DNA from 3 places in the Pseudomonas sp. HP_14 genome. Region 2 is predicted to be linked to each of the others. Evidence: predicted binding sites of a transcription regulator. Region 2 holds the regulator's gene; each other region holds the start of a gene.
The links. The regulator FliA, encoded in region 2, starts transcription of late flagellar genes. The targets are predictions, from matches to a motif close to CTAAAGTTTNNNNNNNNNNNGCCGNTAA.

Region 1: a site for FliA is predicted at 2,713-2,740, ahead of ACYASS_RS08680 (methyl-accepting chemotaxis protein). Genes of this name have one in related genera too.
Region 3: a site for FliA is predicted at 1,792-1,819, ahead of ACYASS_RS01955 (methyl-accepting chemotaxis protein). Genes of this name have one in related genera too.

The regions. Positions count from the first base shown of each region.
Region 1 covers NZ_JBTOQI010000009.1:81,407-85,840, reverse strand. Annotated here, with positions in the region: gene ACYASS_RS08685 (ribonucleotide-diphosphate reductase subunit beta) at 1-1,055, opposite strand, end outside; gene ACYASS_RS08680 (methyl-accepting chemotaxis protein) at 1,795-2,502, opposite strand; gene ACYASS_RS08675 (ribonucleoside-diphosphate reductase subunit alpha) at 4,031-4,434, opposite strand, start outside.
Region 2 covers NZ_JBTOQI010000033.1:47,423-51,856, reverse strand. Annotated here, with positions in the region: gene flhF (flagellar biosynthesis protein FlhF) at 1-1,115, shown strand, start outside; gene fleN (flagellar synthesis regulator FleN) at 1,231-2,064, shown strand; gene fliA (RNA polymerase sigma factor FliA) at 2,061-2,801, shown strand; gene ACYASS_RS17895 (chemotaxis response regulator CheY) at 3,093-3,467, shown strand; gene ACYASS_RS17890 (protein phosphatase CheZ) at 3,487-4,275, shown strand; gene ACYASS_RS17885 (chemotaxis protein CheA) at 4,314-4,434, shown strand, end outside.
Region 3 covers NZ_JBTOQI010000001.1:454,535-458,968, reverse strand. Annotated here, with positions in the region: gene ACYASS_RS01955 (methyl-accepting chemotaxis protein) at 18-1,640, opposite strand; gene ACYASS_RS01950 (class I SAM-dependent methyltransferase) at 1,912-2,874, opposite strand; gene ACYASS_RS01945 (AEC family transporter) at 2,941-3,876, opposite strand; gene ppk2 (polyphosphate kinase 2) at 3,964-4,434, opposite strand, start outside.

The sequences.
Region 1 (4,434 bases), on a different contig from region 2:
GCGTTCATGCCCAGTACGCCGCGCGGCATGGTGTCGCGTGCGTATTCGATTTCGAGCTGGGTGCCTTGCAGGATCATCTGGCTGGCTTCTTCCTTCATTTCGGCGTCCCACAGGTGTGGGTTTTCGATTTTGATCTGGTTGATCACGTCGATGCCGAAGTTCAGGTGCATGGATTCGTCGCGCAGGATGTATTGGAACTGCTCGGCGACGCCGGTCATTTTGTTGCGACGGCCCATGGACAGGATCTGGGTGAAGCCGCAGTAGAAGAAGATGCCTTCCAGTACGCAGTAGTAGGCGATCAGGTTGCGCAGCAGCTCTTTGTCGGTTTCGACGGTGCCGGTTTCGAACTTCGGATCGGAGATCGAACGGGTGTATTTCAGGCCCCAGGCGGCTTTTTTCGCGACCGATGGAATCTCGTGGTACATGTTGAAGATCTCGCCTTCATCCATGGCCAGCGATTCGATGCAGTACTGGTAAGCGTGGGTGTGGATCGCTTCTTCGAAGGCCTGGCGCAGGATGTACTGGCGGCACTCCGGGTTGGTGATCAGGCGGTACACGGCCAGTACGAGGTTGTTGGCAACCAGGGAGTCGGCGGTGGAGAAGAAGCCCAGGTTGCGCATGACGATGCGGCGCTCGTCGTCGGTCAGGCCTTGTGGGTCTTTCCACAGGGCGATGTCGGCGGTCATGTTGACTTCTTGCGGCATCCAGTGGTTTGCGCAACCGTCCAGGTACTTCTGCCACGCCCAGTCGTACTTGAATGGCACGAGCTGGTTAAGGTCGGCGCGGCAGTTGATCATCATTTTTTCGTCAACGGCAACGCGGGCGCTGGCGCCTTCGAGTTCAGCCAGGCCTTCGGCGACGTCCAGTGCGTCCAGTGCTTTTTTGGCACGGATCAGGGCAGGGGAGTCTTTTTCGGTAACGGCGCGAGCTTCGGTGGCTGCGGCGCCACCGGCGCTGTCGAGGCGGTCCATGTTGGCTTCGTTAGCGTGACCGGCGTTGGTTGCTTTGGTGGCTACTTCGCCGTCTTCTTTATCGAATTCGTCCCAGCTCAGCATGGTGGAAGCTCCTGAATTTCAAAGGATGTAGTGCCTGCGTCGAGTGGATGACGCTGGCAACGGAATTTTCGGGTATTACTCAGGATCGACCTGATGGTGGTGCAGCGGGTCGATCAATGGATTTGCTGCCGCGGCTGTGGGCCTTACAGGCGAGCAAAACGGGGACTCAAGGTGGCTTTCAGGCAAGACAGCATTGCGTGTGCAAAGGGTCATTTGAGTACCTTGGAGCGAGCGCGGGATTATACAGATTTCGCCCGACACTTGTTCATCCGTGACTGCGTTTGAGGAAGGATTTTCGCTTTTTTCTTTTGCATTTGCGGGTTCATTCTCAGCGGAGAAGGTATGGCCGTAAATGCGGCGGAAATCCCTTATGTAGTGTTTTTCATATTTCGAAACACAGCATATAGGTCATGAGGGTGTCCGGCAACGTGTCGTTGCGACGCATTTGCGGTATGGGATTCTGGCTTGACGGGGGTCAATGTTTCTCTATGCCTTGGATAGCGGGGGCTGTGGCGGGGAGCGGCTTCGCGGTGAAGATTTTTAGGTGACCAACGGTTGGTCGGAGGGGAGGTTGGCTTGTGGGTAATATTTGGTCTTGTTCAGGGTTTGATGGTGGGCAGGTAGTTGTGGGAGCTGAGCTTGCTCGCGATGGTAGCGCTGCGGTCTGAAGTTGTACCGCGTTATCGTTTATCGCGGGCAAGCCCGGCTCCCACAGGGGGCGTGCCGGGGCGGACTTGGGTTAGCCGACTTTGAAGAACGCCACTTTCTGAGTGAGGCGGTCTGCCAGTTTTGCCAGTTCGTGGCTTGCGGTGGCGACTTGTTTTGATCCGCTTGCGGACTGCACAGTTGAGCCGTGGATGCGGTTGATGTTGATGGCGACTTCTTCGGCCACGCTGTTTTGCTGCACCGATGCGCTGGCGATTTGTGCATTCATGCGGTTGATGGCGCCCACTTCCTGACTGATCTTGGAAAGCGCGCCTTGTGCGTTGCGTGTTTGCTCGACGGTGCGGCCGACCAGCTCGCAGTTGTCACGCATGGTTTGCGCGGCGGTTTCAGTGCCGCTTTGCAGGGTGCTGATCATGTCGCGGATGTCTTGGGTCGAGCGCTGGGTGCGGTTGGCCAGCGAGCGCACTTCATCGGCGACCACCGCAAAGCCTCGGCCGTGCTCGCCAGCGCGCGCCGCTTCAATGGCTGCGTTGAGGGCCAGCAGGTTGGTTTGGGTGGCGATGGAGTTGATCACGTCGATCACGCTCTCAATCTCTTCACTTTGTTTGGATACCCGCTCCACGGTCAGGGTGGTTTCCGCCAGTGAGGTGGCCAGGTGTTCGATCGCCAGGGTGGTGTCGGCGACCAACTGGTTACCGCTGGCCACTTCGCCATCGGCCAAACGCGTTGCGTCAGCGGCTTGAGACGCATAACCGGTGACTTCGTTGACGGTGGCTGCCATTTGCGTGATGGCGGTGGCGACTTGTTCTGCTTCACGGGTTTGCAGGTTTATCTGGTCGTTGTTGGTGATCGACGTGGCGGACAACAGCGTGGACGACTGGTTGACTTCCTGAGCGGCCATGCGCACTTGGGTAATGGTGTCGGACAGGCGGCTGAGGGCTGTTTTCAGCACACCCATCACGCTGTCGGGGTAGGGCGTGACGATGCTTTGTTGCAGGTCGCCCGCTGCCAAACGTTGGATAGCCTGAGCCACTTCGGTGGGTTCTGCGCCGAGGGTGGATTTGACGAAGCGGATGATGAGGACCGACAGGAAGATGCTCAGCAGCAGGGCCACGCCGGTCGCCAGCAACATCAAACCGCGAAACTGGCTGGCAGTGGTTTGCACTTCATTGAGCTGCGATTTAATTGACGCTTCTTCGTAGTCGATCAAGGCGTTGATGCGCTTGAGCCACTCGCTGTAGTCGGCGGATATCTGATTGAGCAGTAATGCCTGGGAGCCCGCAATGTCGCCGCTGCGCCGCAGGCTGATCAGTTTATCGGTGGAGGCGAGGGTGCGCTGTTCGATGTCTTTGATGGCGCGCAGCATCGATTGCTCTTGCGGGCTGACAGTGTTGCTTGCGTACAACTGGTCCAACGGGGCGGCCGAGTCGACGTAGTCTTTTTGCAGGCGGCTGACTTCAGCGAGGTGGGTTTCAAGATCACGATCATTATTGACCAGCACGGCATCGCGAATGGCGATCGCGCGGTTGTGAACGCTGCCCCGGAAGTTGATGGCGTAGCGTTGCACTTTGGCGGCATTGTCGCTGACGTCTGCCAGGGTCGAGTCAATGAACCCAACCCGCTGGATACCCACGGCGGTAATCAATACAAGCAGCGAAACAACGGCGGCAAAGCCTAGGCCGATGCGGGACGCGAGGGAGATCGGGTTTTTCATGAGGTGAACTCGTGGGGAACAAACTGCTGAAGCGCGCTGGTATCAATGCGCCATCTGTTGCGGGTAGCGGGAAGATATCCTCAGGTGGTATTGACGCCCAATTGAGGGTGGCTACGGGATGGATAGTGTCATGCTATCGGATTTTCTAACCCATTCATTTGAATGGATATGGGCGTTTTTACGACGGTATCGGAGCGAACGCTTTCGTTTGCCGAGCATTGAATCTGCAGGAGCTCACCGAGGTTACGAGGCCAGCGATAGCGTTTTGTCTGATACACCGTTATCGCTGGCCTCGTAACCTCGGTGAGCTCCTACAGGATTGGGCTTGATTTAGAGGGAGCTGCGGTGTCAGGTTGGGTTGTTGCGATAGGTTTTGAGTAGGTCTTCGCGAGTTGGAAGAGGACGGGCGATATCGAGTTTAAGCGAGGGGAACGCGTTGTCACGCGGGCGATCTGTGCAGGAGGCGGTTTGGAGGGGGGGAAGCCGGGAGGGTTTGAGGCTCCCGGTTTGTATTTCGGTAGTTACAGCAGAGTGACCTTATCGCGGGCAAGCCTCGCTCCCACAAGGGAAGCGAGGTCTGCCTTGCTGCCAATGCTTATTGGCAAGCTTCGCAATCCGGCTCGTCGATAGCACAGGCCTTAGGCACTGGTGCCGGGCCGGCTGGTGCTGCTTCGGTTGGACGCGGGGCGGTGATCGCCGAGTCGTCCGGGCCGTGGCCGCCGCTCGATACTGCGTTGAGCTTGCCGGTGTTGACGGTGGATTTCTCGGTGCTGGTCGCAGCCAGGGCACGGAGGTAGTAAGTGGTTTTCAGACCACGGTACCAGGCCATGCGGTAGGTTACGTCCAGTTTCTTGCCCGATGCGCCAGCGATGTACAGGTTCAGGGACTGAGCCTGGTCGATCCACTTCTGGCGACGGCTTGCTGCGTCAACAATCCACTTGGTGTCAACTTCGAACGCGGTGGCGTACAGGTCTTTGAGTTCCTGCGGGATGCGCTCGA
Region 2 (4,434 bases):
TCTCGGCTCAGGCAGAACTGAACAATCGTGGTGACAGCGACGGCGCGACCAATCGCCAGTTGTTTGCCGGTTTGCCATTGAGCGCCGCTGACACTCACATCGAGCCGACTCTGGAAGAGCCGCCGCGTCCCTTTGTGCAGCCACAGGCCGCACCGGCTGCGCCAGCAGGTAATCAGCGCGGTTACGACTCGATGCGTTTTGAATTGAACGGCCTGCGCGAGCTGCTGGAAGTCCAGCTTGGCTCCCTGGCATGGAACCAGTTGCAAGGCAGCCGTCCGGCACAGGCCAATCTGTGGCGCCGTCTGCAACGTGTCGGCTTGTCCGGCCCGCTGTCGCGCGACCTGCTGGAAATGATCCCTGATATCGACGAGCCGCGTCAGGCTTGGCGTATGCTCTTGGCGCACCTGGCGCGCATGATTGAAGTGCCTGACGTGGAGCCGCTGGAAGAGGGTGGTGTGATTGCCATGGTCGGCCCTGCCGGCATGGGCAAGACCACCACGCTCGCCAAGCTGGCGGCGCGCTACGTACTCAAGTACGGCGCACAGAATATCGCTTTGGTCAGCATGGACAGTTTCCGTATCGGTGCTCAGGAGCAACTCAAGACATTGGGTCGCATCCTCAATGTGCCGGTGACTCATGTCGATCCTGGCCAGTCGCTGGCGCAGGCGCTTGATCCGCTGCTGCGCAAGCGTGTCGTGTTGATCGATACCGCCGGCCTGCAAGCCAGTGATCCGGCGTTGCGCATGCAGCTGGAAAGTCTGGCAGGGCGCGGCATCAAGTCTCGTAATTATCTGGTACTGGCAACCACCAGCCAGAAACAGGTGCTCACTGCGGCCTATCACAGCTACAAGCGCTGTGGTCTGGCGGGATGCATCCTGACCAAGCTGGACGAAACTGCCAGCCTGGGTGAGGTGCTCAGCCTTGCGATCAGTCATGAGCTGCCAGTGGCCTATCTGACTGATGGCCCACGAATTCCTGATGATCTTCACCTGCCTCGCAGGCACCAACTGGTGTCGCGTGCGGTCAATGTGCAGATGCAAGAAGAGCCAAGCGAAGAGGCCATGGCGGACATGTTCGCCGACCTTTACCACAACCCCAACAAACGGGTCGGTTAAGTGAAGCGAACTATTGGACGTTACCTGCATCGATGGTCTGCCCGGCATGGCTCTTCACTGAGCGTGTCGCCCGCAATCTGGCTACGGTCTACGCAAGACAAGGTAAAGAAATAACATGGGCAGCATGCATCCCGTACAGGTGATCGCGGTGACCGGCGGCAAGGGTGGCGTCGGTAAGACTAACGTGTCAGTGAATCTTTCGCTGGCCTTGGCCGAGCTCGGCCGGCGCGTCATGCTGCTGGACGCCGACCTTGGCCTGGCGAATGTCGATGTCCTTCTTGGCCTGACGCCTAAACGCACCCTTGCTGATGTGATCGAGGGCCGTTGTGAGCTTCGCGACGTTTTGTTGCAAGGTCCGGGCGGGATTCGAATCGTGCCTGCCGCTTCCGGCACCCAGAGCATGGTTCATCTGAGCCCGGCGCAACATGCCGGCCTGATCCAGGCGTTCAGCGACATTGGCGACAATCTGGATGTGCTGGTGATTGACACCGCAGCCGGGATTGGCGAGTCAGTGGTCAGCTTCGTCCGCGCTGCTCAGGAAGTGTTGCTGGTGGTCTGTGACGAGCCTACTTCGATCACCGACGCCTACGCGCTGATCAAGCTGCTCAATCGCGACTACGGCATGAACCGTTTCCGGGTTCTGGCCAACATGGCCCAGAGTCCGCAGGAAGGTCGCAACCTGTTTGCCAAGCTGACCAAGGTGACCGACCGTTTCCTTGACGTTGCCTTGCAATATGTTGGCGCCGTGCCTTACGACGAATGTGTTCGCAAGGCCGTCCAGAAGCAACGTGCCGTATACGAAGCTTTCCCACGCTCTAAATGCTCACTGGCGTTCAAGGCTATTGCGCAGAAGGTCGATACCTGGCCACTGCCTGCCAACCCTCGCGGGCATCTTGAGTTCTTCGTCGAGCGACTGGTTTACCAGACAAGCGCAGGGCCTGTTCAATGACCGCGAGCGGCTACCAGATGTACAGCAAGGCTTCCAGAAACTCGCAATATGAGTTGATCGAGCGGTATGCTCCGCTGGTCAAGCGCATTGCGTACCACTTGCTGGCGCGTCTGCCAGCCAGTGTTCAGGTCGAAGACCTGATTCAGGCGGGCATGATCGGCTTGCTGGAAGTGTCCACCAAGTACGATTGCACCAAGGGCGCGAGTTTCGAGACTTATGCCGGGATTCGTATTCGCGGTGCGATGCTTGATGAAGTGCGCAAAGGGGACTGGGCGCCACGCTCTGTTCACCGCAATACGCGCATGGTCAGTGACGCAATTCGCTCAATTGAAGCTAAAACAGGTCGCGACGCTAAAGATCACGAAGTTGCGGCCGAACTCCAATTGAGTCTCGATGATTATTACGGGATTTTGAACGATACCTTGGGCAGTCGCCTCTTCAGTTTTGACGACCTGCTACAGGACGGCGAACATGAAGGGCTGCATGAGGATGGCGCAAGCGGTTCGCTTGAGCCGTCGCGCGACCTGGAGGATGAACGCTTCCAGGCTGCGTTGGCAGATGCAATTGCCAACTTGCCTGAGCGTGAACGTCTGGTCTTGGCGCTGTACTATGACGAGGAGCTGAACCTCAAGGAAATCGGTGAGGTCCTGGGGGTCAGTGAATCGCGAGTCAGCCAGTTACACAGCCAGTGCGCCGCTCGTTTGCGGGGGCGTTTGGGAGAGTGGCGAGCGCGTTGACAGGCGGTATGCGTCCTTGGTGATGGCGTGTCGCGTGTGAGCAGGCTGTGCAAAGCGTTACGTGGGACAGTGGACAAGGCTGGAGCCGTACAGGTATTTCGCTCCACGGACTGTAGAAGCAATAGCTTTAATGCAGCCCGTGGATTTGCTGTGCGGTTTCCATAGTTGTTGATATACCAAGCCCGTCGTCGTTTTCGCACAGCCGATGTGAGCTGTGCCGGTATTGATTGAACAGCGCGTTCAGGTGCTGAACGCGTCAAAGACTGCTTGGAGGTCGAATTGGACAAGAACATGAAAATCCTCATCGTTGATGACTTCTCAACGATGCGGCGGATCATTAAAAACCTGCTACGTGATCTGGGCTTCACCAACACGTCCGAAGCCGATGACGGGCTTACCGCGTTGCCGATGCTGGAAAGCGGTTCTTTTGACTTTCTGGTAACGGACTGGAACATGCCTGGCATGACCGGTATCGACCTGCTGCGTAAAGTACGTGCCGATGAGCGCCTCAAGCACCTGCCGGTGTTGATGGTGACCGCAGAAGCCAAGCGCGACCAGATCATTGAAGCGGCTCAGGCCGGCGTCAATGGTTATGTCGTCAAGCCATTCACGGCTCAGGCGCTGAAAGAAAAGATCGACAAGATCTTCGAGCGCGTCAATAGCTGATGTATGCCGCGAGGGCTCTATGGAGAACAACGAAACGTCAATGGGCGAGTTTGAAGCGACCCTGAAGAAACACGCTAGCGAGCTGGTGACGAGCCTTGAAAAAGGCCGTTTCGGCGACGCGGTGCAATTGATCCACGAGCTTAACCAGGCTCGGGATCGCGGTCTCTATCAAGAGATCGGCAAGCTGACTCGCGAGCTGCACAGTGCGATCGTCAATTTTCAAATTGACCCGAACATGCCGCAAGCTGAAGAAGTGTCCCAGATCACGGATGCCACCGAACGCCTGTCGTATGTTGTCAGGCTTACGGAAAACGCAGCTAACCGCACCATGGATCTGGTCGAGGAAAGCACCCCGCTGATCCATAGTCTGAACGATGAGGCCAAGGCCTTGAGTGCTGACTGGGGGCGCTTCATGCGCCGTGAAGTCGGCGCAGAAGAGTTTCGTGAGCTGGCGCGGCGTGTCGATGGTTTCTTGACGCGCAGCGAACAGGATACCCAGAAGGTTTCCTCCCACCTCAACGATATTCTGCTGGCTCAGGACTTCCAGGACCTTACCGGTCAAGTGATCAAGCGCGTCACGCAATTGGTCACTGAAGTGGAGAGCAATCTGCTCAAACTGGTGCTCATGGCCAGTCATGTCGACCGCTTTGCGGGCATCGAACATGACGACGAATCCATCCGCGCAGAAAAAGATCCACAAAAACATCTCAAACAGGGTGAAGGTCCGCAGATTCATGCCGATAAACGGGAAGACGTTGTGTCCGGACAGGACGATGTAGACGATCTGCTATCGAGCCTGGGCTTCTAAGTCTGGTCTGTTGACGGTTAATTTTAGGGAGCACCCCAATGAGCTTCGGCGCCGATGAAGAGATCCTTCAGGATTTTCTGGTAGAGGCCGGCGAAATTCTGGAGCAGTTGTCTGAACAGTTGGTCGAGCTGGAAAGCCGACCGGATGACGCAGATCTGC
Region 3 (4,434 bases), on a different contig from region 2:
GGCTTTTCTTGCAGTTGCTACACCGAGAACCTCGCTACCAGGCGATTAAGGCCTACGGCCAATTGCGACAGCTCATTACTGGCCAATGAGGTCTGGCTGGCCGCTGATGAGCTTTGTGAAGACAGATCGCGGATGCTCACCAGGTTCTGGTCAACCGAGCGCGCGACTTGCGCCTGCTGCTCTGACGCCGTGGCAATCAGCATGTTTCTCTCATTAATGTCGGAGATTGCAGAGGTGATTTCTTTGATCGCGATGCCAGCCTCATGGGCAATCTGCAAGGTTGACCCGGCTTCAAGCGTGCTTTGTTTCATCGATTGCACCGCCAGCGTCGAGTCTTTCTGGATGCCCTGAATCATCTGCTCGATTTCCCGGGTAGACGTCTGTGTCCTGTGAGCCAGTGCGCGGACTTCGTCGGCCACCACGGCAAACCCGCGACCTTGTTCACCGGCGCGTGCTGCTTCGATGGCGGCGTTCAAGGCGAGCAGGTTGGTTTGTTCGGCGATGGAGCCAATCACGTCCAGCACCTTGGCAATATGCTGTGCCTGGTTGGCCAGGCCTTCGACTTCAACGCCGGTGCGCTCAACCGTTGTACTGAGTTTTTCCAGCGAGGCGATGGTCTGGCTGACGCGTTCCTGTCCGGTCCGGGCCGAGCGTTCTGATGCCTGGGTTGATTGAGAGGCAGCAACCGCATTGCGTGCGACCTCTTCGACAGCAGCGGTCATCTCGTTAACGGCCGTGGCTGCCTGTTCGGTTTCCATACTCTGACGCTGGATACCGGCATTGGATTCTTTGGTGATCGAGCTCATTTCCTCGGCAGCGGAGGCGAGTTGTCCTGATGAGTCCGAGATGTGCTGGATCGTGCCTTTGAGACTCGCGAGCATCGTTGCCGTGGCAGTCTGCAGCTCGGTCATTTCATCTGCGCCGCTGATTTCGACCGTCGTGCGTAAGTCGCCGTCGGCAATCTTGCGGGTGGTGATCAACAAGGTTTGAATAGGCTGGGTAATACTTCGGGTAAACGCCACCGCTACAATTATCGTTACAAGCACGGCGATCACAATGAATATCATTGATATGTAGCGCCCGCTGGTAAAACTTCCATCCGCGATGGCGCCAGACTGATCTGCACCTTTCTCATTAATGGCAATCAACTCCTCGATCGAGTTTTGCAGTGCCACGGCCTGAGGCTTGGAAGTGTCCTGTATGAATACCGCCATTTCCTGGTAGGTGCGGGTTTTACTCAGCTCCATCAGTTCGTCGATTTTGCTTTGGTAGGAACTGACGTTGGCCGAGACTTTATTGAACAGCTCTTTCTCGTCAGCGCCACCGACCATCGGTGCATAGTCTTGAGTGGCGGTACTCAAGTTGGCTTTAAGTTGATTGATTTTCTTGATCGATGCTTCGCCCTGGCGTGCGTCATCCATGACAAAACGCCTCGCGTCCAGGCGATACAGAAGCATCGCGGTCTCTATCCTGCCAGCCTGTCTGACGCTGGGCAGCCAGTTATTTTGCAGGTCGGATGCGGAGTCATGGATGTCGTCCATTTTGAGCAGCGAGGCAACGCCAAGGCCGATCAATAATGAACAGATGATGCCGAAGCTGAACAGGGCTCTGGTGGTCAGTTTTATATTTCTTGTTTTCATGCCGAGATACCTCGAATCGCCACACTGCGATAGCTGAGATTCAACTGATCTATCTCATGGCGACTTGCCATCAATGTAGTCGCCACAATGTGAAAAAACCATCACCTGTGTAAAAAAGTTTTGTTGTTTACACAGGGCGGGTTATTCAAGTCCATCGGCGTTTATAACTGAAACTTTAAGGGCTTCAAGAAGTGGTTTATTTGACGCCATTAAATATTAATTGGATCCACTTGGGTGAGTTTAAAGTTGCAAAGCTTACTAACTATTGGTGTTATGTTATATCCGCTGCGGCTTGCGATGTATCAGTAAAGAGCAATGCCTTGAGTCCGCCTTCGGCTTCGGCGTCAGGGAACTCCGGCGGGTTTTCCAGGCGTTGCTCGAAGCGTAGGGCCGGAGCTTCGATGGCGGTGTGGTCTATCAGGAAACTGGAGCCCAGGCTGGGTTCGTTCATGCAGGCCAGTACCTGACCGCCCGGCACTAGCAGCTCGGGCATACGCCGCAGCACTTTCTGGTAATCCTTGTCGAGCAGGAAGCTGCCGCGCTGGAAGGAGGGCGGATCAATAATAACGAGGTCATAAGGCCCGGATTTTTTGACCTTGCCCCAGGACTTGAACAGCTCATGATCCAGAAAGCTAACGTTGCGCAGGTCATGCTGATTGAGGCGATGGTTGTCGCGGCCGCGGGTGAGGGCTGCCCGGGACATGTCCAGGTTGACCACGTGTTCAGCGCCGCCTGCGATGGCCGCGACGGAAAAGCCACAGGTGTAGGCGAACAGATTCAATATCCGTTTGCCCTGCGCGTTAGCACGCACCCAGTCGCGCCCGTAACGCATGTCCAGAAACAGCCCGCAGTTCTGCTTTCTGCCCAGATCGACCTTGAAGTGCAGACCGCTTTCAGTGATTTGCCATTCTTCCACTCGTTCACCCAGCAGCCACTCGGTGGTGCTTTCCGGCAAGTAGCGGTGTTGCAACAATAAGGTATGCGCTTTGCTATTGAGCCATTGCGGCGTGTGGGTCAGTTCCAGCAACAATTCGGTCAGCGCGTCCAGTTCGGCTTTTGCAGGCTCGCGGAACAGCGAAACCAGGACCACGCCCTGCATCCAGTCGACAGTGAGCTGCTCAAGTCCTGGCCAGACGCGGCCCCGGCCATGAAACAAACGCCGGGTTTCATCGGGCGCGGTTTGCAGGGCATCAAGCAGATGCTGGTTAAGGATGGCGAGTGCTTCTGGGGTCATGACAGGCGATCAGTGGCGAAAGGGCGCGACATGTTAAACGTTATCGATGCCGGACGGGCAGCGACGTCAAGCCGGATGGCTGATCAGGTACAGGCAGATCGACAGCGTCACCAGCGAGCCGAGGGTCGAAACCAGAATTGTGCTGGAGACCAGTGACGCCTCGCGCTTGTAATACTCGGCCAGCATGAACGGGCCAGTGCCGGTGGGCAGTGCACTAAGCAGCAGGGCGGCATTGGCCCACAAGAGCGGCACGTCGAAGACATGAAACACCAGCACCCAGGTCAGCAGAGGGTGGCCGATCAGCTTGATCAGAACCAGTAGCGATGTCCCCTCGCGTGTGCCTTGCTGTTTTTCGGCGAGGAACAAGCCAAGCGCGACTAGTGCGCAGGGGCTGGTCGCCGCACCCAAGAGGCTGAGCAGTTTTTCCAGGGCACCGGGAAGCGGCGCGCCGGTGCTGGCCCATAACGCGCCAAGGAGCGGAGACACCACAAGAGGGTTTTTCGCCAGCGCCAGGAACACTTTGAAGGCAATACGGTGCGGCCTGCGTTCGGTTTGCAGCCCGACTTCCACACAGACCAGCGCCAGGCCAAATAATACGCATACCACCAGAAGTGCCCCGACCAGCGCCGGTTCCAGTCCTTCCTGGCCGAGCACCATTACGCACAGAGGAATGCCGATATAACCGGCATTGGCATAGGAACCACCCAGCGCGTCGATACTGGCGTCGGCCAGGTTAGTGCCTTTTTTCCAGCGCAGCAGCAGCGTGATGACGAATACCGACAAGGTGCTCAACGTGAAACCGATCACGAACCCCGGGTGCCAGATCTGCTCCCAGGTGGAGGTTGCCGTCACGCTGAACAGCAGTGCTGGCAAACACAGCCAGACCACCATCCGGTTGATTTCCGATGCAGCGTTGGGCCCCAGACGATTTGTACGACGGCAGATGAACCCCAGCAGGATCAAGGCAAAAATCGGCAGCAATACGTTGAGAACAGCAAACATTCAGGCCTGACCCGTTGCGCACAAACAGGCTGGCAAGGTTAAGCACGAAAATCGTTAGCGTCCAATCTATTTTCCGTCGCCGTACGTTCAATAGACCTGCGGGATGATCAGCTCACTTGGCGTTGGCACTCGGCTGTAGTCCTCGCGGCGCTGCCGTTCAGGCAGCTCAATGGCGGGTTGCTCGACTTCTTCGTAGGGCATCTGGCCGAGCAGGTGATGAATGCAATTCAGGCGCGCGGTCTTCTTGTCGTCAGCCTGTACGACCCACCAGGGTGCTTCCGCGATGTGGGTGCGCTCAAGCATGATCTCCTTGGCTTTGGTGTAATCCTCCCAGCGCCGCCGAGACTCCAGGTCCATTGGGCTGAGCTTCCATTGCTTGAGCGGGTCATGGATGCGGCTGAGAAAGCGCAGATGCTGTTCCTGATCGGAAATCGAGAACCAGTATTTGATCAGCTGTATGCCGGAGCGAGCGAGCATGCGTTCGAACTCGGGGACGGTACGGAAAAACTCTTCGTACTGATCGTCATCGCAAAAACCCATGACCTTTTCGACACCGGC